DNA from 2 places in the Pseudomonas deceptionensis genome. Region 2 is predicted to be linked to the other one. Evidence: predicted binding sites of a transcription regulator. Region 2 holds the regulator's gene; the other holds the start of a gene.
What was found. The regulator sigma-54, encoded in region 2, starts transcription at its own class of promoters, with help from an activator protein. The targets are predictions, from matches to a motif close to ANTGGCATNNANNTTGCTNT.

Region 1 (14,541 bases), 1.3 Mb from region 2:
TAGGCTTCGCCGTCGGCGCCTTGCACTGCGATCAGGCCGGGGCCCTTGATCGCAAAGTCCATGTCGCGACCGGTCGCCATCAACGCTCCGGGCGCAAGGTTGACGCCATTGCCTTGAGACAGCGCCAGGTGCCGGCTGTCGTAGCCGTAACCCTCAACCTTCACACTGACAGCCTGCTCAAGATCGCTGCGAAAGCCCGGCGTGTTGACGTTGGCCAGGTTGTTGGAGCGCACGGCCAGGGAACTCATTGTGCGGCTGGCGGCGTTCATTGCCGTGTATGCCAAACGATCCATGGGTCAGCCTCAGATGGAGTTGAAGAGCACTTGGGTCAGCTCTTTGTTGGTCGACAGCACCTTGCTGTTGGCCTGGTAGTTACGCTGGCCTTCCATCAGGCCCACCAGTTGCTGGGTCATGTCGACGTTTGAGTTTTCCAGCGCGCCAGCTGTCAGGTCGCCGAACAAACCGCTGCCCGGGGTTCCGATCAGCGGGTTGCCCGACTCGCCCGTGGCGCTCCAGTGGGTGGCGTTTTCATTTTTAAGCCCGTTGAGGTTGGCAAACCCGGCCAGTACCACCTGCCCTTGCAACATGCGCTCGCCATTGCTGTAGGTGGCGAAGACCTTGCCATCCTTCTCTATCGTGACCCCGGTATTTTCCCCGGCGGCATAGCCGTTGGGGTTGTTCCTGGTGACCACGAAGGCCGAAGCGCTCTGGGTGCTGCCGGTGTAGTCGACATTGATGCTCATCGCATCCACACCCGGTAGAGGAAACCCGACGTTGACCGGCGCCAGCGGTGTTACAAGCTGGCCGCGAGTGTCAAATGTCATCGCGACCGGGCCGGCCACTTGGGTGTTGTCGACGGCGTAATAGGCGGCCCAGGTGTTGTCCCCGGTCTTGACGAAATACTGGGTCAGCGAGTGCTGCTTGCCCTGGGAGTCGTACACCGGTGTGGTCTGGGTGTCGGTGTACGTGTTGAGGTTGGCAGGATCAAACGGCGTGACGGTGACCGCAGGCTTGCTGGCATCCAGGTTGGTGGCAAAATCAATCGTGCCCGTGGCCTTGGCCGGCAGGTTGCCGTTTTGCAGGCGCAGATCCGACACCGTACCCACTTGCAGATTACCCGCCGCATCAACCGGATAACCCTGCAGGTATTGCCCGCTGGCATCGACCAGGTAGTTTTCGCGGTCTTTGCCAAAAGCACCGGCGCGGGTGTAGTTGATGTCGCCGCTGGAGGTGCGGGTAACGAAAAAACCGCCTTCGGAAATCGCCAGGTTAAGGTTGTTGCCCGTACCGAAGTGCGAACCGCCCTGGCTCATGCTCTGGGTCTGGCCCAGCACACTGACACCCATGGCCTGGGTCCCGGAATACAAGCTGCCAAATTCGGTACGTGACGACTTGAAGCCCACGGTGCCGGCGTTGGCGATGTTGTTACTGATGGTGTTGAGTTGGTTGGACACGGCGTTCAGACCGGTCAGGGCAATATTGAAACTCATGGGCGCAGGCCTTGTGAAAATTGACTGAGGGAACGTTGAAACGGGTTAAGGCCAGCGGGCCCGCCCAGACCCGAAAGCAGTGAGGCTTCACTGAACTCGGTAATTTTGTAGAACGGCACTTCCCCGACCCCGTCCAGTGAAAGCACCGGACCATCGCTGCCAAGGCGTACGCTGTTGACCTTGCTCTTGACTTCAACCCCCAGGGTTTCACCGCTGGAAGATTTGACTTCAATGTCGTATTTGCCCGGTGGCAGGCCCAGGGCAACAGGGTCTATCTCAAAAGCAACGCGGCCCGGCTCGCTCGGTGGCAGGGGGATCTCGGTTTTAACCCCGTTGGCATCGGTCAGGATCACGGTCAGATCCGAGGCGCTGTGCTCCAGCTTCACCTCGCCCTGCACCGGTTTGTCCTTGAGGTCCAGTTGATCGACGCTGACCTTGACGACCTGGCCCACGAGCGTGGACGCACTCAGGTACTGCAGATTTTCCAGCAGCACCATGTTGTTTTCTGTCAGAAGCGCCATTTTTTCCATGCTCTGAACTTGAGACATGGTGGCGAACTGGCTGAGGAATTCGCTGCTGTCCACCGGCTTGGTAGGGTCCTGGTTCTTGATTTGCGCAACCATCAACTGAATGAAGGTGTTTTGCATGTCAGCCCCATTGGATCTGGGCCCGCCTTGCCCAACGCCGTTCAGGTTGTTGCCATCGTTATTGACCGCGCTCATTACGCCTCTCCCAGTTTGAGCAAGCCCTGCTGCATGCTCTTGATGCGGTTCAGGACTTCAACACCGGTTTCAAAACTGCGAGTGGCAGACATCATGTCGGTCATCTCTTCGATCTCGTTGATATCGGGATAAAACACCGAGCCGGTGCGGTCCGCGAGTGGATGGTCGGGCTCATAGCGTTTTTTCGCTTCGCGACCGGAAACCACGACATCCATGACCTGGACATGGGCGCCGCCCATGCCGGCGCCCCGGGTCAACTGGTTGTTTTCATACATGGCGGCAAACACCGGTTTGCGCGCCTGATACACATCCTTGGCACTGCCGGCAGCCGAATCCGTGTTGGCCAGATTGCTGGCCACGGTGTTCAGGCGAACGGTCTGCGCGTTCATCGCCGAGCCGGCAATCTTGTAGATAGAATCAAAAGCCATAATGATCAGCGTCCTTCGATGGCCTGCTTGAGGCCTCGAAATTTCATGTTGAGAAAGGTCAGGCTGGTTTGGAAATCAGATGTGCTTTTGGCGAAGGCCGCCTGCTCTACGCTCAACTCGACGGTGTTACCGTCCTGGGCAGCCTGGGCGGGCATGCGGTACTGCAAGCGGGCCTGGGCGCTCTCGCCAAACTGCGGCGCGGAAGCGCGGCGGCTCATTTCGGCGGCGAAGTCCAGATCACGGGCCTGGTACCCCGGGGTATCTTCGTTGGCCAGGTTGGCCGCCAGAATTTCGGTACGCTTCATATGCAGCCCGAGGGCCCGCATATGCACACCGAGTGCGTCATCTATCCTTATACTCATTGCCTTGCACCATTGATCGAAGTTGAGCTCACGACCCTTGATTGCAGAAAGCGTGCCCACTTCAAAAAACAACTATAACCACCTGATTTATAAGTAATTTTATGAAATCAAAAGTGTTAGAAACGGCCGTACCTCTTCCGCTTTTTTCGCGCCTGACGCGACGATGGGGAAGCGCTGTTTCCCCATCCGGACGGTTCAGCGTGCTGCTGCTGGCGCTGGCCTGCACAGGCGCCATGGCGCAAGAGCCCCTTGACCGGCAAATCGACCAGACGGTGCGCGACTACTTCACCGGGCAACTGGCAGATAAAACCGTTACCGAGGGCTGGCAAGGCGCGCGTTTCACACAAAAGATCTTTGCCCTGCCCGAACATTCGCCAGCCGGGCCGTGCTCGCAACCGCTGCAAGTCCAGGGAACAGAACCCGCTTGGCCAGGCTATGGCCGCCTGCGCCTGACGCTGGCCTGCCCTGACCAGCCGCAGTGGTCCGTGCAGGTAACCGCCCAGGCCACGGTCTTTACCCGGGCCGTTGTGGCCGCAAAGGTGCTGGAACGCGGGCAACTGATCTCTCCCGCCATGCTCGCGTACCAGGAAGTCGCCCTGAGCCGACAGAGCCGCGGGCTGTTCAGTCATATAGAAGAAGTGGCCGGTCTCAGCGCCAAGCGTCGAACCCGCAGCCAACAGATGTTGACCCGGGACATGCTGGTATCGCCCTGGCTGGTGCGCCGCGGGGAACGCGTCACGGTGACCGCCAACCACGGCGACATTCACGCCAGCACTGAAGGCGAGGCTCTGCAGGATGGGCGCAAAGGCATGGTGATCCGGGTGAGGAACGCCGCCAGCGGCAAAGTCATCGAAGCCAAGGTCACCGCTGCCGGGGCTGTAAGCAGTACATTTCAGCGCTCGGACAAATAATTTGCATCGGTGGCTTAAGCGGGTCGATTCAAGGGTCGCCCTTTGAGTGGCAGCGGGCAGGACAACATCCTCCGCACTCCACACTCAATCAGAATCAGGAATACCGATCATGGCCTTGACCATCCACACCAACTACTCCTCGCTGGTTACTCAGACCAACCTGAACAAAACCAACAACGCCCTGGCCACCAACCAGCAGCGCCTGGGCACCGGCCTGCGCATCAACTCGGCGGCCGATGACGCAGCCGGCCTGCAAATCGCCACCCGCCTCAGCGCACAGTCCAAAGGCATGGCCGTTGCACTGCGTAACGTCAACGATGCCTCTTCGCTGCTGCAGACCTCCGATGGCGCTTTCGGTGAAATGACCGACATCATGCAGCGCATGAAAGACCTCGCCACCCAGTCTGCCAACGGAACCAACAGCGACGACGACCGTAAGGCAATGCAGGCCGAATACGACCAGTTGGGCAAAGAGCTGGGCAACATCATGGACAACACCGCTTTCGCCGGTGAAAAACTGTTCAGCAAAACCGGCACCGCCGGTAAGTTCGGCAGCGCAGTGAATTTCCAGATCGGCGCCACCACTGCCGAGACCCTGACGCTGGACATCAGCGCCAAGACCACTGCCCTGGGTACCCAGCTGGCCGCACTGTCCAGCAACTACACCACCAGCGGCACAGGTACCGAGATCAGCACCAGCGGCGGGGCCAACGCCCAAATCGACTTGCTGGCCACTGCCCTGGCTAAAGTCGGCGAAGTGCGCGGTGAGTTCGGGGCCAACATCAACCGCCTGAACCACACTTCCAACAACCTGGCCAACATGAAAGACAACACCGAAATGGCCCGCGGCCGCATCATGGATGCCGACTTCGCCAGCGAAAGCGCGATGATGAGCAAGAACTCCATGCTGATGCAGTCGGGCATTTCGATGCTCAAACAAACCGGTCAAATGCCAAGCATGGTTATGTCCCTGCTGGGCTAATAACCAGACTGCGGATACAAAAAAACGCCCCCGAAGTGATTCGGGGGCGTTTTTGCTCGCGTCTAAGATACAACTTAAAATGCAAGTTCGGAATTACCCTACAGAACATGGTTTATATCAGGTAGTAACATTTGCGCTCCAGACCTAGCGAAGCCTCTTAATGAACACTCTTTCTGCGAACATGAAGACTGGGCACGGCGATCAACAGGCATACTTTTGCCCAGTGCTTTATACGTTGACCTTGTTCAAGGATGAAAGTAGGCACACGGTAGAGTTGGGTTACTCTGGAGGTCGACTGCTTGAGCGCCTGATTCAGGCACCTGGCCAGGTGATCGATCGTGAGACCCTCGTGGCCTATGCCTGGTCCGACCGCGTGGTCGGCCCTGGCAGTCTCAACCAGCAGGTGTATACCCTGCGCAAGATGCTGGGCGACGAAAAAAACCTGCAAATCATTCAGACCGTTCCACGCCGTGGCTATCGTTTCAACCCCGCCTTTATCATCGAAAAAACACCTGAGCAGCCCCTGCAACAGCCTGCCACCCCGGCACTGGAACAGGTGCCGGTGATGGCAGCACCTGTGCGTTCGGGCCTGCGCCGCAAGGCAATGGCCGTCAGCGCCACACTGGCAGTCATTACCGGTTATTTTTTCGCCTCACCGTCAACCGAGCTCTACGCCAGCCTGCAAAAAACAGGTAACAGCAGCGTCGTGTACGTTGAGCAGCAACAGCCCAAAGTCAATGAACTGATCAGCAAGACGCGCGCCCTGAGCGAGCGGATGATCAACCTGAGTGAAGAGCCGGTTGAACTGGCGATCGTTGGCTCCGCTAACGGCTATTACCAGGTCCATTGCTCACACAATACGGGCACAAACAATACCCTTATCCTGCATGCCAATGAGATCCAGAGCGTCAGCGACACACGTTTGCTCAGCTGTGTGCAATAACTCGTTGCGGGTATGAAGTGTAAAGAATGCGCGGCCGGACGGCCGCGCGAAGGGTCTTTCGCTTAACCCCTGTTTACTCTCCCGGGAGCGCAACAGGCTTGATGTAGTCAACCTTGCCCAAGCCATACTGCGCATAACTGTCACTGAACAACTGTCGGTACAAGGCTTCGGCCTGACCGGTCAGCAGCAACAGTTCAATCCGGCGGTTTACACCGCTGTGCGGATCTTCAGGGCGCAGGGGCATGACATCCGCCTGGGCGGATACCTGCAACACACCTGTCGCCGGCAAGCCCGCCGCCACCAAAACGCCACGCGCCTGCAACGCACGCTCGCCTGACAGGTTCCAGTTGTCATAGTCGCGCTTGCCACGGAACGGCGTGGCATCGGTATGACCACTGATGATCAGCTTGTTGTCGACCTTTGCCAATTCCTTGGCCAGGGTGCCCAACAACGCGCGAAAGTGCGGGTTGATCCTGGCGCTGCCTCGCTCGAACATAAAGCGCTTGTCATCATCCTTGATCAGAATCCGCAGGCCTTGAGGCACCACTTGCACCTCGACGTTAGCCAGCGCATCCGCGCGCTCTGCCAGCAGGCTCATCAGCTTGGCCAGGGCTTGCAAGTCGGCTTCAGTGTCAAAACGCTCAGTCTCCAGGGACTGGCCGTTGTCCACGGGCGCCTGCCGGGCAACGGTTTCGACAGGAATCGGCTCCTGCACAGCGGTAAAGTCAAACGGGATTCTGCTTTCACCGTCGAAGATCCCTGCGCCGCCCTCAAACACTGACGGAGCGCTTTGAGCACGTATAGCCTTGCGTTCAGCGTCGGCCTGGGGCTGGATAATCCACAGCACCATAAACAACGCCATCATGGCCAGGGCAAAGTCAGCAAATGCCACCTTCCATGCCCCGCTATGCACTTCTTGGTGACCACGCTTGCTGCGGCGTTTGACAATAATCTGATCACTTATTTCATTACGCCTCCTCATTGCGGCTGTCCTCGTAGTTGGTCACCCAGGTTTCGAGATGTTTGAAGGCCGGTTTAACGTCCTGCTCAATCAGTTTGCGGCCGGCATCCACTGCCAGCAGCGTCGGCTTGCCCGCCAGATGCGCCACCAAGGTGGTGCGCACACATTCAAGTGCCGACAACTCTGTCCGTACGCGCTGGGCCATCGCGTTGCTGATCGGCTCGAACAGGCAATAGCAGAAAAAAATCCCGAGGAAAGTCCCCACCAGGGCAGCGGCCACGTGCGCACCGATTTCGGCTACCGAACCGCCGATGCTGTCCATGGTGATGATGATTCCCAAAATGGCCGCCAGAATCCCGAACCCCGGCATGGCTTCACCGACCTTGTGCAGGGAACGGGACGGCAGCAACAGCGCTTCATGCATCGCATCGAGTTCCTGTTCAAGGAAACCTTCCAGCTCATGGGCAGTGATCTTGCCCATGGCCATCAACCGGAAGTTGTCGGCAATAAACGCCATCAGGTTTTTTTCCTGAAGAATCAGCGGGTACTTGCTGAACAGGTCGCTCTGCTCCGGCTCTTCGATGTGAGCATCAAGCGCCTTGAGGCCACCGACTTCCACGGTTTCGAGCAATTCATAGAGCAGCATCAGCAGCTCGCGCTGGAACTCTTCGCCGCGTCGGCGAAACGAGAAAATACCCTTGGCCTGGTGCCACATTTCCAGCAGCACTTCCTTGGGGTTGCCGATGATCAGGCTGCCCAGCGCAGCCCCGACCACAATCAGCAGCTCGGAGGGCTGCCACAGTACCGACAAGGTGCCACCGGCGATGGCAAAACCACCCAGCACACAGCCAATGATGATTAATGCACCTAAAACTTTCTGCACGTTCAATTACTCTTGGTTAAAAAATGACGAGCCTTATCGATAGCCTGCTTACTCAACTGGCAAACCCGGGCATCGCTGATTTCGAGCACCAGGCCGATTTCCTTGAGACTCAACTCATGTTGGTAGTAAAGCGTCAGCACCAGACGCTCACGCTCGTTGAGGCAGTCCAGTGCCTGAATCAGCAGGCGCTCACTGAGCACCCGCTCTTCCACGTTTGCCCCTGACTGTTGAAAGTCACGGAGGCCATCGAGCAGCAGCACATCCAGGCTTTCGATGGCTTCTGCCGCTTGCGCCTGGAGATAAGCCTGATACTGGGTGTCGTTCAGGCCTGTGGCCTTGAGCACCTCTTCGTCCCGGGGCTGGCGCCCCAGCTGACGGGTCAGGCTACGCAGGGTATCGCGCACCTTGTGGGCCTGCTGGCGCACCAGGCGGGGCCGCCAGTCCAGGCGGCGCAACTCATCAAGAATCGCCCCGCGAATACGCAATGCTGCAAAACGTGCAAAACACTCATCCGGGGTGCCATAGCGGCGCAACCCCTGTAACAGACCCATCAGGCCAATCTGCTCCATGTCTTCACGGTCCAGCGCATGACTGGCCTGCAAGGACAGCTGATTGACAATGCGCTTGACCAGCGGCAAGTACTGCAGCATCCAGTGTTGCTCGACACCCGGTGCCAGCACTGGCGGGCAGTGGTCAGCGCTGCCCGGGCCGTAATCGGCCAAACGATCGTTGTTCATAGTGCGATCACTGCGCCAGGAGCTTGCTGACAAGCACACTGGTGAACGGCACCTCCATGCCCTTGCTCGCGAAGTCCTGTTTCAACTGTTCTTCTATCCGGCTCTGGACATCGGCAACGGCCAACAGCCGCAGCTCGCTGAACTTGAGCCGGGACAATGATGTAATCACCGAACTGCGTACCAGAGGCTCGATAAGCTTGAAGGTACTGACAGGCACTTTGTGATCCGCCTGCAGGGCCAGATCGAGCACAAAGTAGCGTTCCCGGCTTTGTTCAGGCAGGTTCAGGACGATTTTTTCAATCGGGTAAAACCCATAATCAGTGACCTTGCGCGGCGCCTCAGCCTCGGATTTCGACGCGCTACTGGCAGTGACCGCCGGCGCCAGATACAGATAGCCCAGCACCACACTGCCAACGGTAATTACCGTGTTAAGCCCCACTACTAATAAAATGACACGCGACATCAACATGAAAAATTTCAATCCACTTGTAGATCAGTTTCAGGGGCGACTCACAGCAGGCTGTTTGTCGGGTTAAACAGTCACCAGTACGCCGCTGTCTTGCCGCTTGGGCGAAACGGCGCTGCCCTCGGCTTCAGCCATGGCATCGGCGATGCCCGGTTCACGTGCAGACCGGCCCTGTTCCCGTTGCGAATGCCCCCCGGTATCGCTGGAAACCTGAACCTGCACTTGCAAGGTGTTCTGCTCCACCAGTTCCTGGCGCAAGCGTTCACTGGTGGCCGCGATCAAGCGCACCACATCGGTTTGGGCCGCCGAAATGTGCACACTCAAGCGCCCGTTTTCGTGACTGATAAAAATCTCCAGGCTCCCCAGCTCGGGCGGGTCGAGGCGGATCGTGGCCTGCTGGAAGCGTTGCTGGACCTGTACCTCGACGGTTTCGCGCAAGGCATGCAGCATCTGCTCTCCCCAACGGGCCTGCGGCGCAGCCAGCTTGAGCCCGCGTTCAAGCACCGGTTCAGCCGTTGTGCTGCTGCCCGGTAACGCGGTTGTCAGGGCAGACACTTCAGTGCTCGACAGGGGTTCGACTGAGCCTGCAACCGTTGCTGTTGCTGTTGCTGTTGCTGTTACTGCCGTAGCTGCAATCCATGGGTTCTCACCCGTGCGGGCCGCAGGCGCAGCGGGAAGCGGGAAGCGGCAACCTTGGACCGTCGCCCGTCCCCGAATGCTCGAACCCTGCGTCAGGGCCGGACTGGACCGGCAAAGGAGCTTCAAACACTCTGCGAGATTCAAGGACAGGAGCCAGGGCCCGGGGCTCAGGCGCCATGCGAGCCAGCAAACGCTCGCCAGGCAAACTGGATGTCGTTTTGCCCGCGTCGTCCCGTGCCTGCAACCGAATGGCCTGCTGACCCAACATCATGTTGAGCCACTGTTGCGGGTCCACTGATTCCAGCGCCGGATCAAGCACTGGTTCGGTGACCTCCTGCTCCTGGGCCTGCTGCGACTCGGCACTGGCCAACACATCCGGTACCGGCAATTGCGGCTCGAATTCGGGCTGTTGAGGTACATAGGGCAACGGGGACAGTTCGTCCGCCGGCAAGCTGCTGTCGAAGGGCAGGCTGCTCTGTTCAAGGCCAGCGCCGAAGCCGCCCGGCATAGCAATGGAGATACCCATGCCTAACCCTCCGCCTGCACGCTGTCTGCCAGGGAGTAGGCGCGGCGCCCTTCCTGATGTTCGGTATGACTCTCAAGCAGGTCACTCAGGCGTTTGCATTCGCGCGAGCAGGCTTGCAATGCCTGCCCGTGCAAGGCCTTGAGCGGTGCCAGCTCAGCAAGGGTGCGGGGCGCAAACTCACCGCCCTCGCACAGGCGTAGCAAGCCCTGACGGATCAGCAGGTCAATCTCGTGAATCCGCGCCCAGTCCTCTTGGGCCAGGGCCAGGGCGAGCAATTGACGCAAGTGCGCCAGGCGGCGCAAATCAGCGGCGTGCGGCATGCACACCTTCCCAGCCTTCGCGCACTTGTCCAATCAGGTGTATGACTTCGTCGATACCGGTTACCGATAGCGACACACTGATTTCCACCAGACGGTGCAAGCAATAATCGTAAAGCCGTGACAGATCGTGCACGAGTTCGCCGCCCTGCTCGTAATCGAGGGTGCTGTTGAGTGCGTTCAGAATGTTCATGCACTTTTCCAGCGACTTTCCCTTGAGTTCGAAATGCCTGGCTTCGATGTGCCCGCGTGTTCGACTCAACTCGTCGAGCAGGCCATCAAACAGCACCAGCACCAGTTCGTAGGGCGAGGCCGAACACACTCGAACTTCAAGGTCGACTGCACGGTACCCGTCATAGCTTTCATTCATTATCTATTTCCAAACATGCCTAAGGTTTGTTCCATTGACGCCATGATCTGCGCCATCTGCGTGTATTGTTTGACGTAGCGCTGGTAGTGGTTCTGGTACTTGTTTTCCAGTTCCTCATACTTGATTTCGACCTTTTGCAGCATGCTGTTGAGATTGTCCTTGCGAGCCTTCATCGAGCCGGTGCTGGCGCTGGTGTATGCCGCGAGTTTTTTGTCCAGCGTGTCGATCATGTTGTCCCTGCCCGAGAACAGCTTTTCAAAGGCATCGGGGTTGGCGTCGAGCATCTTTTCGAACGCTTTGTTATCCACTTTCAGCTTGCCTTTGGCGTCCGCCAGAATCCCGAACTCCATCAGCGTGATGCCATCAAACGAGGTGCGAAGCACCGAGTTGATCATCGACTCCACTGCACGAATGCCCGAGTCTCCCGCCAGTTCACCGCGCCATTGTGTTTCACCACCCGACGCGGTCAGGGTGTCAAAGGTGCCGAGCAATGCGTTGATCGCGGTAATAAACTCATTGAGCTTGTCATTGGTCGCTTTCTGGTCGCGACTGATGTCCACCACCAGCGGTTCATCACCGGTCTGATGCACCTTGTTGAACGTCAGGCTGACGCCATCGATCATGTTCTTGAAGGTATTGGAGCTTTGCTGAAGCTTTATGCCGCTGGTAGCGTCAGCCCCCAGATAGACAATCGCGTCCTTGGCCTCGGACAGCACTTGCGGGTTACCCAGGCTGGTCTCCAGCGCACTGCCCGCGGCATCGGTGCGCAACTCGATCGCGTTCTGCTCGCCGGTTTTTTCGGCGGTCAACACCATCGTCACTTCACCGCCGCTGCGCACCAGGGTGGCTTTAACGCCCTTGTTATCGGGGTGGCCATTGATCGCAGCAGCCAGCTCTTCCTGGGACAAACTGCCATCGCCATTACTGTCGCCAGCACTCAGGTCAACCGCAAACTCCACGCCGTCCTGTTTGATGTAAAGGCTGCCAGAGTCCGCGGCATTACTGCCCAGCCCACTGAGGGCGATCTGATGCCGGCTCGCCAGCTGCTCTACAAAAAACTGGTAGCTGCCTTCCTTTGCGCTGGCCCCCAGGGTTGCACTGGCCATGCCTTCCTTGCTGAACGTGGCGGCGTTGATCAGCATGCTTTTATCGGTGCCTTTGAGCCCCTTCACTGCCGTGCCCAATGCCTTGAGTGCGGTGTCCAGTTGCGTCACGGCCGCCAATTGCGCCTTGTACTTTTTTTCATTGCGCTCGGCCTGCATCAACTCCCTGTGCACTTCATACTGCGCGAGATTTTTTGCCTGGGTCTGGATGTAGTCTGTATCGATTGCCATGTGTGATCGCTCCTCTATAGGTAGATAGCAAAACCAATGCCAACTTATAAGATTATGTTTTATAAGGATTTTTTTGATTTGATCGAGAAGTGCGGCTTCCTCTTCCGGCACCGGTAAAACCCGCGGGTGGAAAGCCTGCTTCCGCACCCTGACCCGCAGCAAAGCCCCGGGGCCTGAGTGTCAAAGGCGACCGGAATGAGGGGTTAATTAACCCTGATTGAACATTCGGACTTGGGGGAATGGATCACTGCGGTGAAAGGACCGCCCGGCACATGACGTGCGGTATGCCACACGGGCGGGCGACTAAAGCGAAGGGGAATAAACCTGTGCCGGGTCTTGTCGGGCCAGTTGCTGGAAGATCTCGCCGTGCATTGCCAGCAGCTTGCCGTTGCGCTCATTCAGGTCACGGCAGCGCTCGACACTGGCAATCAGGGTTTTCCAGGCCTGATCCACGTGCCCACGGCGCACGGGCTCATACAGGCCGATCAGACTGTCCATCGCCCGGGTATCAGTTCCCAGGCGAAACACCTCCAGGACTCTGCTGCGGCGGCGGGCACGGGCACTGGCAGCATCCATCAGCGCGACGATATGGCCGTTGGCCTCAGTAATGGTGACAATTTCGCGGGCCATGAGCGCCACTTGCAGACGCCCCATCCACTCGTGCAGCAGGGCAAAACCTGTCAGATCGTCGTGCACATCCTGCTCGACAACCTTCAGCAACTGGTCACGCTGGCTCACCGCTCACCACGGTGATAGTTGAGCATGGCGCCGGCCAGCGAGGCGCTGTCGCTGGTGAGCGAGCCTGCGGCCAGTGCAGCCTTGAGGGTGGCGACCTTGTCCAGGTCCACTTGTGGCAATTGCCCCAGTGCCGAGTGGATTTGCTCCAGCCCCGGTTTGACTGCTGCAGGGGCGCTGACTGGCGTCACGGGACCGCTGCCGGTGCGCTCACTGCTGCCTGACACCGGGCGCTCGGCAGAAGGGGTAAAACTGATGACAGGCTGTCGTGTGATTTCCATGATGAGCTCCAGAACTGGGTGATACTGTGCAAAGGCGACCCTTTGACGGGGTGACTTAAATCCAGTCGACAACAATTTAAATAAATACTTCTTGAGCCTTGTTCCGCCACCAGGTCTGGCTGGCCAGCCCGTCCTGGATTTTCTGTTCCTGCTGCGCCAGGGTCGCCTGCCAAATGCGCATTTTGTCGTCGATCACCTGAGCCAGAACCTTCTCCTGGCGCACCGCATGCTGCAGTTCATCCTGGATGCGGCTCAGGGTCTGCTCGGCCAGTTTCAATTCACGAACCTGCAAGTTGGTCATGGCATGCAGCGTGGCCTTGTACTGCTGCTGGTTGTGACGTTGCAAGGGTGTGGTGGTGGCGCTAGTGAAGCCGCACAACCGCTTGAGGGCGGTAATGTTATTACGATAACGCTCACACAGATTCTGCTGGTAGCTGACCCGCCCCATGATCTGACGCATCTGGATATTGCGTAACTGCGCCAGCCGATTGAGCACATTGATCCGGTTTTTCATCGCCCTGGCCCCTGGGTACAAACCGTCATTTGACGATGCTCTGCAACGTATCGATGCTCATGCCCAGCTCGGCGCTGGCCCCCACATCCTGGCGCAGGAAGCGCTCGATATTGGGCGCCAGCTTGACCGCGCGGTCCGTTCCCGGGTCCATCCCCGGCGTATAGCCACCCAGCGGGATCAGGTCTTTGATACCGTCATAAACGCTGCTGTATTCCTTGAAGGAACGCGCCGCGTTCAAATGCTTGCGGTCCGCCACCTGGCTCATGCAGCGGCTCACTGAAGCCGCCACATCAATGGCCGGGTAATGACCGATGTCGGCCAGTTTGCGTGACAGCACGATATGCCCGTCCAGAATCGCCCGGGCACAGTCAACGATCGGGTCTTGCTGATCGTCGCCTTCGGCCAGTACCGTGTAGATCGCACTCAGGCTGCCTTCGGCACTTTCACCATTACCGGCGCTTTCTACCAGCTCCGGCAGCATGCCGAAAACCGAAGGCGGATAGCCTTTGGTCGCCGGAGGCTCACCCAGTGCAAGGGCGATTTCACGCTGCGCCATGGCATAGCGTGTCAGGGAGTCAACCAGCAGCAGTACATCCTTGCCCTGATCGCGGAAGTAGGCCGCAATGCTGTGGCACAGTTCGGCGGCCTTGAGCCGCATCAGCGGCGATTCATTGGCCGGCGCCACCACCACCACGGCCTTGCGCAGACCTTCGGGGCCCAGCGAGTGCTGGATGAATTCCTGCACCTCCCTGCCCCGCTCGCCGATCAACCCGACCACCACCACATCAGCCTTGGTCTGGCGCGTGATCATGCCCAGCAGCACGCTTTTACCCACGCCGCTGCCCGCAAACAGGCCGACGCGCTGACCCTTGCCCAGGGTCAGCAGGGCATTGATTGCCCGCACGCCCACGTCCAGAGGTTCGCTCACCGGCTGACGCTT
Region 2 (14,541 bases):
CTGACCGACGGCCGCCTGTACTTTCTCGAAGACGGCAGCGAGTTCAAGACCTTCAACACCCTCGACGGTCAAGGCATCAAGATGCTGATGGCCGCAGGGGTGCAAACTGCAATCATCAGCGGCCGTAAAACACCGGTGGTCGAACGCCGTGCACAAAACCTCGGCATTCCGTACCTGTATCAGGGCCGGGAAGATAAATTGGTCGTATTGGACGAGCTTCTTGGCCAACTCAACCTAAGCTATGAACAGGTTGCCTACCTGGGTGACGATCTGCCTGACTTGCCGGTTATCCGTCGAGTCGGCCTGGGCATGGCCGTGGCCAATGCCGCAAGCTTTGTGCGTCAACACGCCCACGGCGTTACACAGGCACGCGGTGGCGAAGGCGCCGCCCGCGAATTCTGCGAGCTTATCCTGCGTGCCCAAGGCAGCCTGGACGCAGCTCACGCCGCCTACCTATAGAGCCTTGTATGCTGAGCAAAAAGATTCGCCACATTCTGCTGTTCGCGATCATAGCCTCGCTGTTTGCAGCGGTTGGCTATTGGAATATCAGGCCGGAACGTTTTCTCGACACCCCGTCTGCGGCTGTCGATGATAACGCTATCGACTATTACGCCACCAACGCACGCAGCCTGCAGTTTTTACCGGACGGCAAGCTGCAGTACGAAATGACCTCTGACAAGCTGGAACATTTAAAGGCTTCCGAAGTCACTCTGTTGACGCGCCCGGATCTGCAAATGTACCGCGGCACCGCATTCCCCTGGCACGTCCAGAGCGAGCGCGGTGAAGTCAACCCGGACGGCACCGAGGTCGAGCTGATCGATTCGGTGCGTGTAGCACGCACCGACGAAAAGAACCGCACGACGATTATCACCAGTACCCGCATGACTGTATTCCCACAGAAGCAATATGCGCAGACCGAGCGAGACGTTAGAATCGACGGCGCTGGCGGCGTAACTACTGGCAAGGGAATGAAAGCATATTTGAAAGACGGCAGGATGGACCTGCTGTCCAACGTAAGAGGACAGTATGAGTCTCGTTAAAACCCTCCCTTTATTGCTCGGTTTGAGCGCAGCACTGGGAAGCGTGAGCGCCTGGGCTCTGCCGAACGACAACGAACAACCTATCCGCATCCAGGCCAACGAAGCGCAGCTGGATGACAAGCAAGGCGTCGCCACCTACAAGGGCGATGTGATCATCACCCAGGGCTCGATGAAAATCACCGGCAACACTGTGACCATCACGCGCAACCCGGCGGGCGAAATCGACGTAGTAACTTCCGTCGGCAACCTGGCTTATTTCGAGCAACTGCAAAAGGCCACTGACCCGAAACCGGTTCAGGCTTATGCCGTGACCATTCAATACCATGCGCCGCAAAACCGCATCGTGCTGATCGACAAGGCTAAAGTCATCAACGACGGCAACACCACCGAAGGCGAAAAAATCGTCTACGACACGGTGAAACAAGTCGCCAACGCCGGTCGCGCCAATGGTAGCCAGGTCACTGCACCTCGCCCGCGTATCGACATGGTGATCCAGCCCAAGAAGAAAACCGACCCGCAGAAGGCCCAGTAATGGCAACTCTGAAAGCCCAGCATCTGGCCAAAAGCTACAAGAGCCGTCAGGTAGTTCGTGATGTCAGCCTGTCGATCGACAGCGGGCAAATCGTGGGTTTGCTCGGTCCTAACGGTGCGGGTAAAACTACGTGTTTCTATATGATTGTCGGCCTGGTACATGCCGATCAGGGTCGCGTACTGATCGATGACCTGGACGTCAGCCACGAGCCGATGCACGGCCGCGCACGCGCCGGTATTGGCTACCTGCCCCAGGAAGCCTCGATCTTTCGCAAGCTGTCGGTTGCTGACAACATCATGGCAATCCTCGAAACGCGCAAAGAGCTCGACAAGGCAGGTCGGCGCAAAGAGCTGGAAAGCCTGTTGCAGGAGTTCCACATCAACCACATCCGCGACAACCTGGGCATGAGCCTGTCCGGTGGCGAACGCCGCCGGGTAGAAATCGCCCGCGCACTGGCCACCGCACCCAAGTTCATCCTGCTCGATGAACCCTTTGCCGGCGTTGACCCGATCTCGGTCGGCGACATCAAGCAAATCATCTACCACCTCAAAGCCAAAGGCATTGGCGTGCTGATCACAGATCACAACGTTCGTGAAACCCTCGATATCTGCGAAACCGCTTATATCGTTAACGACGGGCAATTGATCGCTGAAGGCGATGCTGAAACGATTCTGGCCAACAAGTTGGTGAGAGAAGTGTATCTGGGCCACGAGTTCCGCCTGTAAGACCAGGCGCCCCCTGCACTACCAAAGTGCCAGTACCCGCACAAAGCCCGTATGCTTGTATTACCCGGGCGCCCGATCGGGCGCCCTGAATTGGTTCCGCAGCAAATAAACTAATTCAGAACACCCCTAGGCAAACGCACCGGTTTCAGGCATATAATTTGCTTAAGTTTGGCGCGCACGCGCCCCTGTAGTGGATGGCGCCATGCGCGCCGGCGAATAAGGTGTTAAGCCCCTGCCATGAAACCATCGCTAGTCCTGAGAATGGGCCAGCAGCTGACAATGACACCTCAGCTGCAACAGGCCATCCGCCTGCTCCAATTGTCGACCCTCGACCTGCAACAGGAAATCCAGGAAGCCCTGGAGTCCAATCCGATGCTCGAACGCCAGGAAGAAGGCGACGACTTCGACAATGCAGACCCCTTGGCCGACAACATCGAGCAAAAACCCAACTCCGACATTCAGGAACCCACTTACCAGGAATCCGCGCCGACTGTAGATAACCTGGACGAAGGCGACTGGAACGACCGCATCCCCAATGAGCTGCCTGTCGATACTGCCTGGGAAGACATCTACCAGACCAGCGCCAGCAGCCTGCCAAGCAGCGACGATGACGAGTGGGACTTCACCACGCGCACCTCTGCCGGCGAAAGCCTGCAAAGTCACTTGCTGTGGCAACTGAACCTGGCACCGATGTCCGACACCGACCGCCTGATCGGTGTGACCCTTATCGACTGCATCAATAACCAGGGCTACCTGGACGAAACCCTCGAAGAAATTCTCGAGGCGTTCGATCCGGAACTGGACATTGAGCTCGATGAAATCGAAGCCGTTCTGCACCGCATCCAGCAATTCGAACCGGCCGGTATCGGCGCACGCAACCTGGGCGAGTGCCTGTTGCTGCAACTGCGCCAGCTCCCGGCCAAGACGCCCTGGCTGAACGAAGCCAAACGCCTGGTCACGGACTACATCGACCTGCTGGGTGCGCGCGACTACAGCCAGCTGATGCGCCGCATGAAACTCAAGGAAGATGAGCTGCGCCAGGTCATCGAGCTGGTGCAAAGCCTCAATCCGCGCCCGGGTTCACAAATCGAGTCCAGCGAAGCGGAATACGTCGTACCTGACGTGATCGTGCGCAAGGACAACGAACGCTGGCTCGTAGAGCTCAACCAGGAGTCCGTGCCACGCCTGCGGGTCAACCCGCAGTACGCAGGCTTCGTGCGCCGCGCCGACACCAGCGCCGACAACACCTTCATGCGCAACCAGCTGCAAGAAGCGCGCTGGTTCATCAAAAGCCTGCAAAGCCGCAACGAAACACTGATGAAAGTGGCGACTCAAATCGTCGAGCATCAACGCGGCTTTCTGGAGTATGGCGACGAGGCCATGAAGCCACTGGTACTGCATGACATTGCAGAAGCCGTCGGCATGCATGAGTCCACCATTTCCCGGGTTACGACGCAGAAGTTCATGCATACCCCGCGCGGTATTTATGAGCTCAAGTACTTTTTCTCCAGCCACGTCAGCACCTCCGAAGGCGGTGAATGCTCCTCCACCGCCATCCGTGCCATCATCAAAAAACTGGTTGCCGCTGAAAATCAGAAAAAGCCGTTGAGTGACAGCAAGATCGCTGGTTTACTGGAGGCACAAGGTATTCAGGTAGCCCGTCGCACCGTCGCCAAGTACCGCGAATCCCTAGGGATAGCGCCTTCGAGCGAACGCAAGCGTTTGATGTAAGCCACGGACCCCGGCGTTTCAGTGGCAGGCTGCTCGGCCTGCCGCTTTATGCAATGGCATCAAAGGAGAAACTGTATGCAAGTCAACATCAGTGGACACCAACTGGAAGTCACCGAACCGCTACGCGCTTACATCGGCGAAAAACTCGACCGACTGGAGCGTCATTTCGACAAGATTACCAACGTACAGGTAACGATGGCGGTCGAAAAACTGAAACAGAAAATCGAAGCCACCTTGCACATCCATGGAGGAGAAGTCGTTGCCAACGCCGAGCATGACGACATGTATGCCGCCATTGATCTGCTCACTGACAAGCTTGATCGCCAACTGAAAAAGCATAAGGAAAAGACCCAAAGCCTGCTCCAGGGCGCAACCGGTCGTTAATACTCCCTACCCATGATCCGACTTGAAAGTATCCTGACCCCCGGCCGTTCCTTGGTGAACGCGCCGGGCGGCAGTAAAAAACGCGCACTCGAACACATTGCCAACCTGATCAGCCGAGAAGTGCCTGGTCTGGAAATGCAGGACGTTTTCGAGAGCCTTATTGCCCGTGAAAAACTGGGATCAACCGGTTTTGGTAACGGCATCGCCATACCCCATTGCCGCCTCAAGGGTTGCGAGTCGCCAGTCAGCGCCTTGCTACACCTCGATGCTCCCATAGATTTCGACGCCATCGATGGCGCGCCGGTCGACCTGCTTTTCGTTTTGCTGGTGCCCGAAGCGGCAACCGATGCACACCTGGAACTGCTTAGGCAGATCGCCAGCATGCTCGATCGCAAGGATGTGCGCGAAAAACTGCGCAGTGCACCCAGCAACGAAGCGCTGTATCAGGTTGTTCTGGACGTACAGAACGGTCATTAATCATGCGCTTAGTTATTGTCAGCGGACGCTCCGGCTCCGGTAAAAGCACCGCCCTCGCCGTCCTTGAAGACAACGGTTTCTATTGCATCGACAACCTGCCAGCCGGCTTGCTGCCTGAGCTGGCGGAACGCGCACTGATCCATACCGAACTGGCACAGCCGCTGGTGGCTGTGTCGATTGACGCGCGAAACTTGCCGAGTCACTTGTCTCGTTTCCCACAGTTGCTTGAAGAAGTGCGCAACCGTCATATCCAGTGCGATGTCCTGTACCTGGATGCCGACGAAGAAACCTTGCTCAAGCGCTTCTCGGAAACCCGTCGGCGTCACCCTCTCAGCAGCGCCAGCCGTTCGCTGGCAGAGGCCATTCGTGACGAAACCCAGTTGCTCGGCCCGATCGCCGACCTGGCCGACCTGACCATCAACACCACCAATCTGAACCTGTATCAGCTGCGCGACACCATCAAACTGCGTCTGCTGAACAAGCCCGAACCCGGTACTGCCTTTCTGGTTGAGTCATTCGGCTTCAAGCGCGGGATGCCGGTGGATGCCGACCTTGTGTTTGACGTTCGTTGCCTGCCCAACCCCTATTGGAAACCCGAGCTGCGGGAACAATCAGGGCTGGACCAACCGGTGGCGGAGTATTTGGCCGCCCAGCCGGATGTCGAAGAGATGTTCCAGGACATCTCCAGCTACCTGCTTAAGTGGTTACCCCGCTTTGCCGCAAGCAATCGTGCCTATGTGACCATTGGCATTGGCTGCACGGGCGGGCATCACCGCTCCGTGTACCTGACCGAACGCCTGGGCAAGTGCCTGCAAGAAACTCTGAAGAACGTTCAGGTTCGCCACCGCGACCTTACTTGAAGGATCTACCCTGCGATGCCTGCACTGGAAATTGAAATCATCAACAAACTGGGCTTGCACGCCCGGGCATCGGCAAAGTTCGTCGGTATCGCGGGTCAGTATCCATGTCAGATAAGAGCAGGACGCACACCTGAATCAATGGTCGACGGTAAAAGCATCATGGCCATGATGATGCTTGCTGCTGGTAAAGGCACCACCATCCACCTGAAGACAGAAGGCGAGAAGGAACAGGAAGCACTGGATGCACTGGCCAAGCTGATCAATAACTTCTTCGACGAAGGCGAGTAAGCCACTGGCAGACTCAACCTGTAGCCGCTGCCGCAGGCTGCGATAAGGTCCGCAGGACCTTTATCAGTATCAAGAGCGCGAGCGATCGCAGCCTTCGGCAGCGGCTACAGGTTCAGCGCTCCCTACCTCAACCCAACGCTGTGTCCATCACCATCATCAGGCAAAAACCGACGCACAACCCCAGGCTCGCCAGCTTGTCGTGACCATTGCGCCGCGACTCGGGGATCACCTCCTGCGTCACCACCAGCAACATCGCACCTGCCGCCAAGGCCAACCCCAACGGCAACAACACTTCGGCAAGGTTCACCAGCCAAGCGCATAGCACCGCAAACACCGGCTCGACCAGACCGGAGGCCGCTCCAATCAAGAAGGCTCTGACCCGCGACATCCCTGCCCCCGCCAGAACCAGTGCAATCACAAGCCCCTCCGGAACATCCTGCAACGCAATCCCCATCGCCAGACTATCCGCATCGGGCATACCGCCACCCGCCGACACTCCGACCGCCATGCCTTCGGGAATGTTGTGCGCCACAATCGCAATCACAAACAGCCAGATACGCGGAGCGATGACTGGCTCACCAGGACGACTGACGAGTATTTCCGGCCCTCCCCCCGAGACCTTGCGATCCACCAGGTACAGGCAAAATGCGCCCAGCATGATACCCGCACTGACCAGACCACTGGAGGCCCAGGGTGACAACCCCAGGCCCTGAGCCGCGGCAATACCCGGCACGATCAGCGAAAAGGCGGTAGCCGCCAGCATCACCCCGGCGCCAAAGCCCAGCAAGGTATCGCTGACGGCCACCGGCATATTGCGGATCACCAGCACCGGCACCGCGCCCAATGCAGTACCCAGCGCACAGAGCGCCCCACCCTGCAGTGCCCGCAACATTCGCGGCTCAAGGTCCAGCCAGACCAACCCCTTGGACACCAGCAACGCCGTGCCCGCCAACAGCAAAAGCGTGCCCAGGGCATAGCGAAACATCCTCACGCCGCCGACCGCCAATAGTTGCGTGCCCATAATCCCGCCTGAATCCTTATTTGTGGGCTCAGGCCGTTGCCGCGTGGTAACGACGCGCAACTTCTGGCCAATTGATCACGTTGTAAAACGCATTGATGTATTCCGGACGGCGGTTCTGATAACGCAGGTAATAGGCGTGCTCCCACACGTCCAACCCCAAGATCGGTGTATTGCCATTCATCAGCGGGCTGTCCTGGTTGCCACTGCTTTCTACCACCAGCGTTTTTTGCGGGGTCACGCTCAACCATGCCCAGCCACTGCCAAACCGGGTCAGGGCGGCCTTCGTGAAGTTCTCCTTGAAGGTCTCCAGCCCACCCAACTGCTCATCAACCGCCTTGGCCAGCGCACCTTCCGGCTTGCCCCCGCCTGCCGGGCTCATGACTTCCCAAAACAGCGAGTGATTGGCATGCCCGCCGCCCTGGTTGATCACCGCAGCACGCAGCTTTTCAGGCAACTGATGAACACTGGCCACCAGTTTTTCCACCGGCCATTGCGCCCATTCCGTGCCATCGACCGCCGCATTCAGGTTGTTGATGTAGGTCTGATGATGCTTGGTGTAATGGATCTCCATGGTCTGCGCATCAATATGCGGCTCAAGCGCGTCGTAGGCATAAGGCAGGGCTGGCAAGGCAAAAGTCATATCAATGTGCTCCTAAGTGATGGCCGCTAACTGTCGAAAACTCATGGCTGGTCTGAGCCACATTGCTTTTGAGCAAAAGATTGGAGCGCGGGTATTCGCCGTGCTCACTGATGAAATTCAAAAGCTCGACATAGGTTTTACTGCTCTGACGCAACGCTGCTTCACGCAGCGCTGACGACAGACGGGCGTTCTGCATGGTTTGCAATAAGCGCTGATGGATCGCGCAGAGGTACTCGACGCTTTCCTCCGGCTGGTTAAGACGCAAGTGCAGGTCCGCCAGGTTGTGGTGCGAAATGACGCAGGCTGCCACTGCTTCGTCAGCATCACTCCAGCGCTCGAACAGCACTTGAGCCAGCGCAAGCGCCTGCAAGTAATGCTCTCGCGCATCGACCAGCTCGCCCTCGGCGAAACAGCGATTGGCTCTTTCGATCGTGCGTTTCCAGTGTTCCATGTGAGCCTCCAAAGCAGTGTCAGAGCATTAAACGCCGCCGGCTGTCAGCTTCTCGGGGTCGAGCAAGACCTCAAGCTGGCTGCGCGGCAGATCGGTGTATTCGAGGGCAACGTCGATCACCGGGCGACCTTGTTGATAAGCGGTCTTGGCGATTTCGGCGGCTTTTTGATAACCGATGATAGGATTCAGCGCCGTCACCAGAATCGGGTTACGCGACAACGCTTCCTTGAGCTTCGCTTCGTTAACCTTGAAGCTGGCAATGGCCTTGTCCGCCAGCAGGCGGCTGGAATTGGCCAGCAGTTCAATGCTGCTCAGCAGGTTCTGGGCAATCACCGGCAGCATCACGTTCAGTTCAAAGTTGCCGGACTGACCCGCCACAGTGATCACCGTGTCATTGCCGATGACCTGCGCCGCCACCATCGCCGTGGCTTCCGGGATCACCGGGTTGACCTTGCCCGGCATGATCGAAGACCCCGGCTGCAAGGCCTCCAGTTCGATCTCACCCAGACCGGCCAAGGGGCCGGAGTTCATCCAGCGCAGATCGTTGGCGATTTTCATCAACGACACGGCCGTTGCCTTGAGTTGCCCCGACACAGAAACCGCAGTGTCCTGCGAACCGATCAACGCGAACAGGTCCTTGCCCGGCGTGAACTTCACCTGTGTCAGCTCGCTGAGCTGCTGGCTGAACAACCCGGCGAACTGTGGGTGCGCGTTAATCCCGGTCCCTACCGCCGTGCCACCCTGAGCCAGCGATTGCAGCGCAGGCTGAAGGTTGTGCAGGTGTTCGATATTGGCCTTGAGCTGCTGCGCCCAACCATTAAGTACCTGGCTCATGCGTACGGGCATGGCGTCCATCAAGTGCGTGCGGCCGGTTTTGACATGCACATGAGCTTCAACCGCCTTGCGCTCGATGACCTCCACCAGATGGGTCAGCGCGGGGAGCAGTTGCTCATGCAGCCCCAGGGCGGCGCTGACATGGATGGTGGTCGGGATGATGTCGTTGCTGCTTTGCCCGCAATTGACGTGATCATTGGGGTTGACCTGCTCGCCCAGCAAACGCGTGGCCAGCGTCGCGATCACTTCATTGGCATTCATGTTGGAACTGGTGCCCGAGCCGGTCTGGAAAATATCCACCGGGAAGTGCTCCATGAAATCGCCGGTCAGCAGGATCTGCGCGGCTTCGACAATGGCTTCGCCTTGGGGAGCACTGATCTGTTTGAGCTCAACGTTGGCCTGGGCAGCGGCGGCCTTGGCCAGGATCAGGGCACGGATAAACTGTGCCGGCATGCGTTGATGGCTGATGGGGAAGTTGTCGACCGCACGCTGGGTTTGTGCGCCATACAGCGCGGCCTCAGGTACGCGTAACTCACCCATGCTGTCGCGTTCGATACGAGTGTTACTCATCGGGAAATCCTTGCACCAGTTCTGTTAAAGAAATTGAAGGTTCGAGCTCACAGGTGGCCAACTGCCAGGCAAAGCTTTGCCAACGCTTGAGCCGGCAAGTACACAACGCTTGAGCTTCGAGATCGCGCAGCGGGCGCCACGCATGGTCAAGACACAGGCTGCGCCACTGCCAGGGCAGCGCGGTGTCGGTTGCGGTGTCCAGCAGCAGCCGGAAGGTGGTCACGGCAATCATCCAGGGAGAGGTTGGCGTACAGCCCGCAAGGTAGCGGCCTTCTGCCAGGTAATGCTCGATCAGGCGCGGTTCGTCCGGCGCCAGCCCGCAGCGGATCTGGCGGCTCATCCAGCGCCAGCTTTCTAGATACGGCCCTTCACGCAAGGCAGCACTCATAATCACGCCCACTCGATAATGAGATTCATTATTAGGCGATATTGATTATCAAAACAAGCCCGCGGAATGTGCAGAGCCCTGCCCCCGAGCCCCGTCAGGCCGCGATTATTGAGCGCGGACTTTTTTGAGTCGGAAAAACATTACAAAGTTTATGGCTTTATCTCACTTTTCCACTACCGCCTTCATATCAATCCAAGGGTAGATCTTACTAATCAATAAGGCACATCTCGCATCCCATCTCCAGCCATGAACCTACCATTCACCGCATATTCATCCGCTCTCTACCGCGACTTCCCGCTACTTCAAAGGTTACATATGAAAAAGCTTATTTTTGTCTCCAGCGTTATTGCCGCCACGTTATTTACGCAGTTGTCTCAAGCTAAAACAGGTGACATAAACTTTACCGGTAGCCTGACGGCAGCAACGTGCTCCGCCACTGCTCCCGGCAGCACGACCAACAACATTAACGTCCCAATGGGTATTGTATCCATCGCCGACCTTGAAGATGGCTCTACGGGTCAAGCGTCGACTACCACCCAGCTTAAACTGGACATTAACTGCACGGGCGCCACCGACCTGTCCAATGCGCACATGTCCTTCGACCCGGTTAGCGGTTCTGGCCTTGATGCTAATGACACGCGCCTGCTTAAGATCGATACCGGTGGTGCAACTGGCGTCGGCATTGCACTGTTGGATGGCACTGATACGATTTTGAATCTTGGTGCAGGCGATCGTTTAACTACAGCACTTACAGTTGATGGCACGGGGGCAGCCACTGCAAAACTTGATCTTCGCGCTGCATATATCAAAAACGGTACACCACTGACCGCCGGTGTTGCGAATGCGAGCATGCCTTTTACTTTCATTTACGACTAAGCAGCCGATAAGGGGAGGCCTGTGTCTTCCCTTAACTTTTGCACATTCAGTGAGACTCTCTACATGTTGCTTCCACCTTTAAACAAGGTAGCCGTTTTATTTATCCTGTTTATGTGCAGCCAGGCACAGGCTGCAATTACGCTCAGTTCAACCCGAGTTGTATTTGAAGGAAACAAAAAAGAAGCCAGCGTCACCGTCCGCAATCTGGGCACCGACGAAAGGCTGGTTCAATCCTGGCTGGACAGCGACAGACCGGGCACCACCTCAGCGTCCATCCCGTTTGCCGTGACCCCGCCGTTGGCCCATATGGCCGGCCAAAGCAGGCAGATCCTGCGAGTACTGTTCAAAGGGACTGGCGTACCTACCGATAAAGAATCGGTGTTTTGGCTGAATGTTCAGGAAATTCCAAAAGCCGCTGAAGGCGAAAACATACTTCAACTTGCTGTGCGTCAACGCATCAAGTTTTTCTATCGCCCAACCGGATTACCTGGCACTGCGAAAGAGGCACCTGAAGCTGTAACCTGGGCAATTGAAGGCAGCAATCTGGTGATTAGAAACCCCACAGCCTATCACGTGACGCTGACCGATATTCAAATCAAGGCTGACGATTATACCAGCGCTCCTGTCAGTAACTTCATGCTTGCGCCGGGTGACACCAAACACCTCAATTTTCCGGGAATCTCCCGTACAAGCTCCATGACACTCACGAGTGGAAGCATTGATGACTTTGGGGCAAAAAACTTGTACAGCACACCCTTAAGCTCAACACCAACACACCTGACGCCTCTAAAACCCTAAACACTGTATTACAACTTTCACAGCAGTGAAGTTATAACACTTCACCGGTTTACTGCATCGACCTGCATATGGGATAGACCAGTGCCGAGGCGTTACATGATTGTTTCAACTGCATTAAAAAATTGCACTTTTTTTCATCGACCATCACGACCTAAAAGTGTCGGCGCCCCCACTCAAGTCAGCGTACTTTTTCGTTATATCGCGTTGGGCACAGTTGTTTTTTCTTCGACAGTCACTTTTGCCAGTACTGATGAAACCTTCAAAAAATCAACATTCAGCACCCACTTTTTGCAAAATGGCGGACAAGGTGTCGACCTCAATGACTTCCTGCAAGGCAGCACTGTGGTAGCAGGTACTTACCGGGTCGATATTTATATAAACCGCTCGTTGGTTGGGCGTCAGGATGTCAGTTTTACCAAACAGGAAACAACCGGTAAAGTTGAAGCCTGTTTGACAATCCCTATTTTCGAATCACTTGGACTGGACCTCAAGCCGCTTCGAAACGCCGGCAAGCTGGATGAAACCGGGGCCGAGCTCTGCTACGACCTGGTCAGCCTGATTGAGCAAAGCAGCGTCGAATACGACGCCAGTCGCCAACACCTCAGTATTGGAGTGCCGCAAGCCTCCATGCTGCGCAGCGCACGGGGCTATGTAGACCCGGCCCTGTGGGATGCAGGCGTCCCGGCTGCATTCGCCAACTACAACATCACAGGTCGTCGAAATACCACCCGGGCAGGCAACAACGACAGCTACTCGGTGGGCCTCAATAACGGCATCAACCTGGGGCCATGGCGCCTGCGCAATGATTCAAACATCAGCAGCACTGAAGCCAGTGGCGTCACGCTGACCAGCAACCGCACCTTTGCTCAGCGCGATATCACCTTACTGAAAAGCCAATTGACCCTGGGCCAGACTTTCACCAGCTCCCAAGTCTTCGACAGCGTTCGTATCAAGGGCCTGACCCTGGCATCCGATGACTCCATGCTCCCAGACAGCCTGCGCGGTTATGCCCCCACCATCCGGGGTGATGCCGAAACGAATGCGACCATCGAGGTGCGCCAGAACAACTACTTGCTGTACAGCACCACCGTGGCTCCCGGGCCCTTTGTGATTGACGACATCTACCCCAACGGCTCCAACGGCGATCTTGAAATTACCGTGATCGAGGCAGACGGCCGCCGCCGGGTGACCACCCAGGCATTCGCGTCCTTGCCGCAAATGGTGCGTCGCGGGACGTTTCGCTACAACCTGGCCATGGGGCAATACGACAGCAATGGCTACTACGGGGTTGCCCCTATGGTTGGCATCGCCGGGCTGGCGTATGGTGCGGCCGATAACACCACCCTGTTCGGCGGCGTGCAATGGGCCCAAGATTTCAGCGCCATCAATCTGGGCGCCTCGCAGAACACGGCCATCGGTGCGTTCTCGGCGGATGTCACCCAATCCACCAGCACCAACGCTGCCGGTCAACGCAGCAAGGGCCAGAGTGCACGCCTGCTGTACTCCAAAACCCTTGCCAGTACCGACACCACCTTCAGCCTGGCCAGCTATCGCTACTCGACCGAGGGCTATCGCACCTTGAACGAACACGTCAGCGATATGGACTTCAATGACCCGCACCGCCGTGGTGGCCGTGCCAAATCGCGTTTTGACCTCACCCTCAACCAGAGTCTGGGCGGGCGCAAATACGGTGCGCTTTACCTGAGAATGGGCGAGCAGCGCTATTGGAACCTGCCAGGCAAAACACGGCAGTTCTCCCTGGGGTATGGCGGCAATTGGGGGGCTATGACCTACAAACTGAATGCCACGCAAACACTGAGGCCTGACGCCTCCCGGGCAAAATCGGCAGGCACACGGGTTTCGCTGTCGCTGTCGTTCCCGCTGGGCAGCAGCAGCCGACCTACCCGGGTCAGCAGCACGCTGGCGACTGACAACAATGGTGCCCATAGCCTGCAAACCGGTGCCAATGGCTCGGTCATGGGCCGTGACGACTTGTTCTATTCGGTGAATGCGGGTCACGAAAGCCTGGGCGGCAAAACCTTCAGCGGCAATCTCAACGGCACCACCCCCGTGGCCCAAGTGAGTGCTGGGTACGCCCAGGGTGACACCTTCAAATCCCTCAACGGCGCAGCGGTCGGCTCCATCGTGGTGCATGCTGGAGGGATCAACTTCGGTCAAACCGTGGGCGAGAATTTTACCCTGGTAGAAGTCCCGGGCGCGGCCGGGATCCCGGTGGGTAACAACGCCGGGGTCACCACGGGCGCCAATGGCTATGCCGTGGTGCCAAACTCGCAACCCTACCGCACCAACTGGATCAACCTGGACTCCAGCCAGTTGGGCGCTGATATTGAAATCGACAACCCGACCCAACAAGTCATTCCGCGCCGGGGTTCGGTGACGGTGGCACGGTTCAACATAAAGCAGGGTCGCCGGGTGCAGTTCGAGCTGGTCAAGGCCGATGGCACGCCAATGCCCTTTGGCACCCGCGTAGAAAACGCCGAAGGCACGCTATTGGCCATCGCCGATCCAAGCGGCCAGGCGCTGGTACTGGTCGAGTCGGACAAAGGCACATTGAACATCAAGTCGGGTGCGCTGGCGTGTGAGGCGGGTTATGCATTGCCGGAACGCAGCAGTACCCAAGGTTATGACCAGATGAAGTTGGTGTGCCGATAATTAATTTACGGGTCACAGCACAAACTTTTAATATATTTAGAGCGGGGAACATAATGAACACTATTACATATCGAGCACCTCGTAAATTTTATTGCCCGGCTAAAACAGCAAAAAAAATCATCATGACGCTCGTCGTTATGGGCGGGAGTTTTTTTAGTTATGCGGCATTGGCTAGCTGCACTGTCGAAGGTGCAATTGATCGATTGATGGACAACACAGATTCTTGGATAGTGCAAGTTGACGGATCGGCTCC

Region 1: the regulator sigma-54 is predicted to act here: its motif matches at 12,096-12,115, upstream of fliD (flagellar filament capping protein FliD).

What each region holds. Positions count from the first base shown of each region.
Region 1 covers NZ_FNUD01000002.1:3,711,858-3,726,398, forward strand. Annotated here, with positions in the region: gene BLW11_RS16965 (flagellar basal body rod protein FlgF) at 1-293, opposite strand, end outside; gene flgE (flagellar hook protein FlgE) at 303-1,490, opposite strand; gene BLW11_RS16975 (flagellar hook capping FlgD N-terminal domain-containing protein) at 1,487-2,212, opposite strand; gene flgC (flagellar basal body rod protein FlgC) at 2,212-2,640, opposite strand; gene flgB (flagellar basal body rod protein FlgB) at 2,646-3,002, opposite strand; gene flgA (flagellar basal body P-ring formation chaperone FlgA) at 3,203-3,913, shown strand; gene lafA (lateral flagellin LafA) at 4,023-4,895, shown strand; gene BLW11_RS17000 (winged helix-turn-helix domain-containing protein) at 5,056-5,838, shown strand; gene BLW11_RS17005 (OmpA family protein) at 5,912-6,820, opposite strand; gene motA (flagellar motor stator protein MotA) at 6,807-7,682, opposite strand; gene BLW11_RS17015 (FliA/WhiG family RNA polymerase sigma factor) at 7,685-8,419, opposite strand; gene BLW11_RS17020 (flagellar basal body-associated FliL family protein) at 8,427-8,888, opposite strand; gene BLW11_RS17025 (flagellar hook-length control protein FliK) at 8,952-9,440, opposite strand; gene BLW11_RS17030 (hypothetical protein) at 9,532-10,050, opposite strand; gene BLW11_RS17035 (hypothetical protein) at 10,053-10,370, opposite strand; gene fliS (flagellar export chaperone FliS) at 10,354-10,737, opposite strand; gene fliD (flagellar filament capping protein FliD) at 10,737-12,071, opposite strand; gene flgN (flagellar export chaperone FlgN) at 12,375-12,809, opposite strand; gene flgM (flagellar biosynthesis anti-sigma factor FlgM) at 12,806-13,087, opposite strand; gene BLW11_RS17060 (flagellar export protein FliJ) at 13,164-13,601, opposite strand; gene fliI (flagellar protein export ATPase FliI) at 13,627-14,541, opposite strand, start outside.
Region 2 covers NZ_FNUD01000002.1:5,035,864-5,050,404, forward strand. Annotated here, with positions in the region: gene BLW11_RS23300 (KdsC family phosphatase) at 1-459, shown strand, start outside; gene lptC (LPS export ABC transporter periplasmic protein LptC) at 468-1,040, shown strand; gene lptA (lipopolysaccharide transport periplasmic protein LptA) at 1,027-1,572, shown strand; gene lptB (LPS export ABC transporter ATP-binding protein) at 1,572-2,297, shown strand; gene BLW11_RS23320 (RNA polymerase factor sigma-54) at 2,535-4,028, shown strand; gene hpf (ribosome hibernation-promoting factor, HPF/YfiA family) at 4,104-4,412, shown strand; gene ptsN (PTS IIA-like nitrogen regulatory protein PtsN) at 4,425-4,889, shown strand; gene rapZ (RNase adapter RapZ) at 4,892-5,749, shown strand; gene BLW11_RS23340 (HPr family phosphocarrier protein) at 5,765-6,037, shown strand; gene BLW11_RS23345 (ZIP family metal transporter) at 6,165-7,058, opposite strand; gene BLW11_RS23350 (superoxide dismutase) at 7,087-7,698, opposite strand; gene BLW11_RS23355 (hypothetical protein) at 7,700-8,149, opposite strand; gene BLW11_RS23360 (class II fumarate hydratase) at 8,177-9,553, opposite strand; gene BLW11_RS23365 (hypothetical protein) at 9,546-9,941, opposite strand; gene BLW11_RS23370 (fimbrial protein) at 10,257-10,817, shown strand; gene BLW11_RS23375 (fimbrial biogenesis chaperone) at 10,881-11,615, shown strand; gene BLW11_RS23380 (fimbria/pilus outer membrane usher protein) at 11,820-14,288, shown strand; gene BLW11_RS23385 (fimbrial protein) at 14,342-14,541, shown strand, end outside.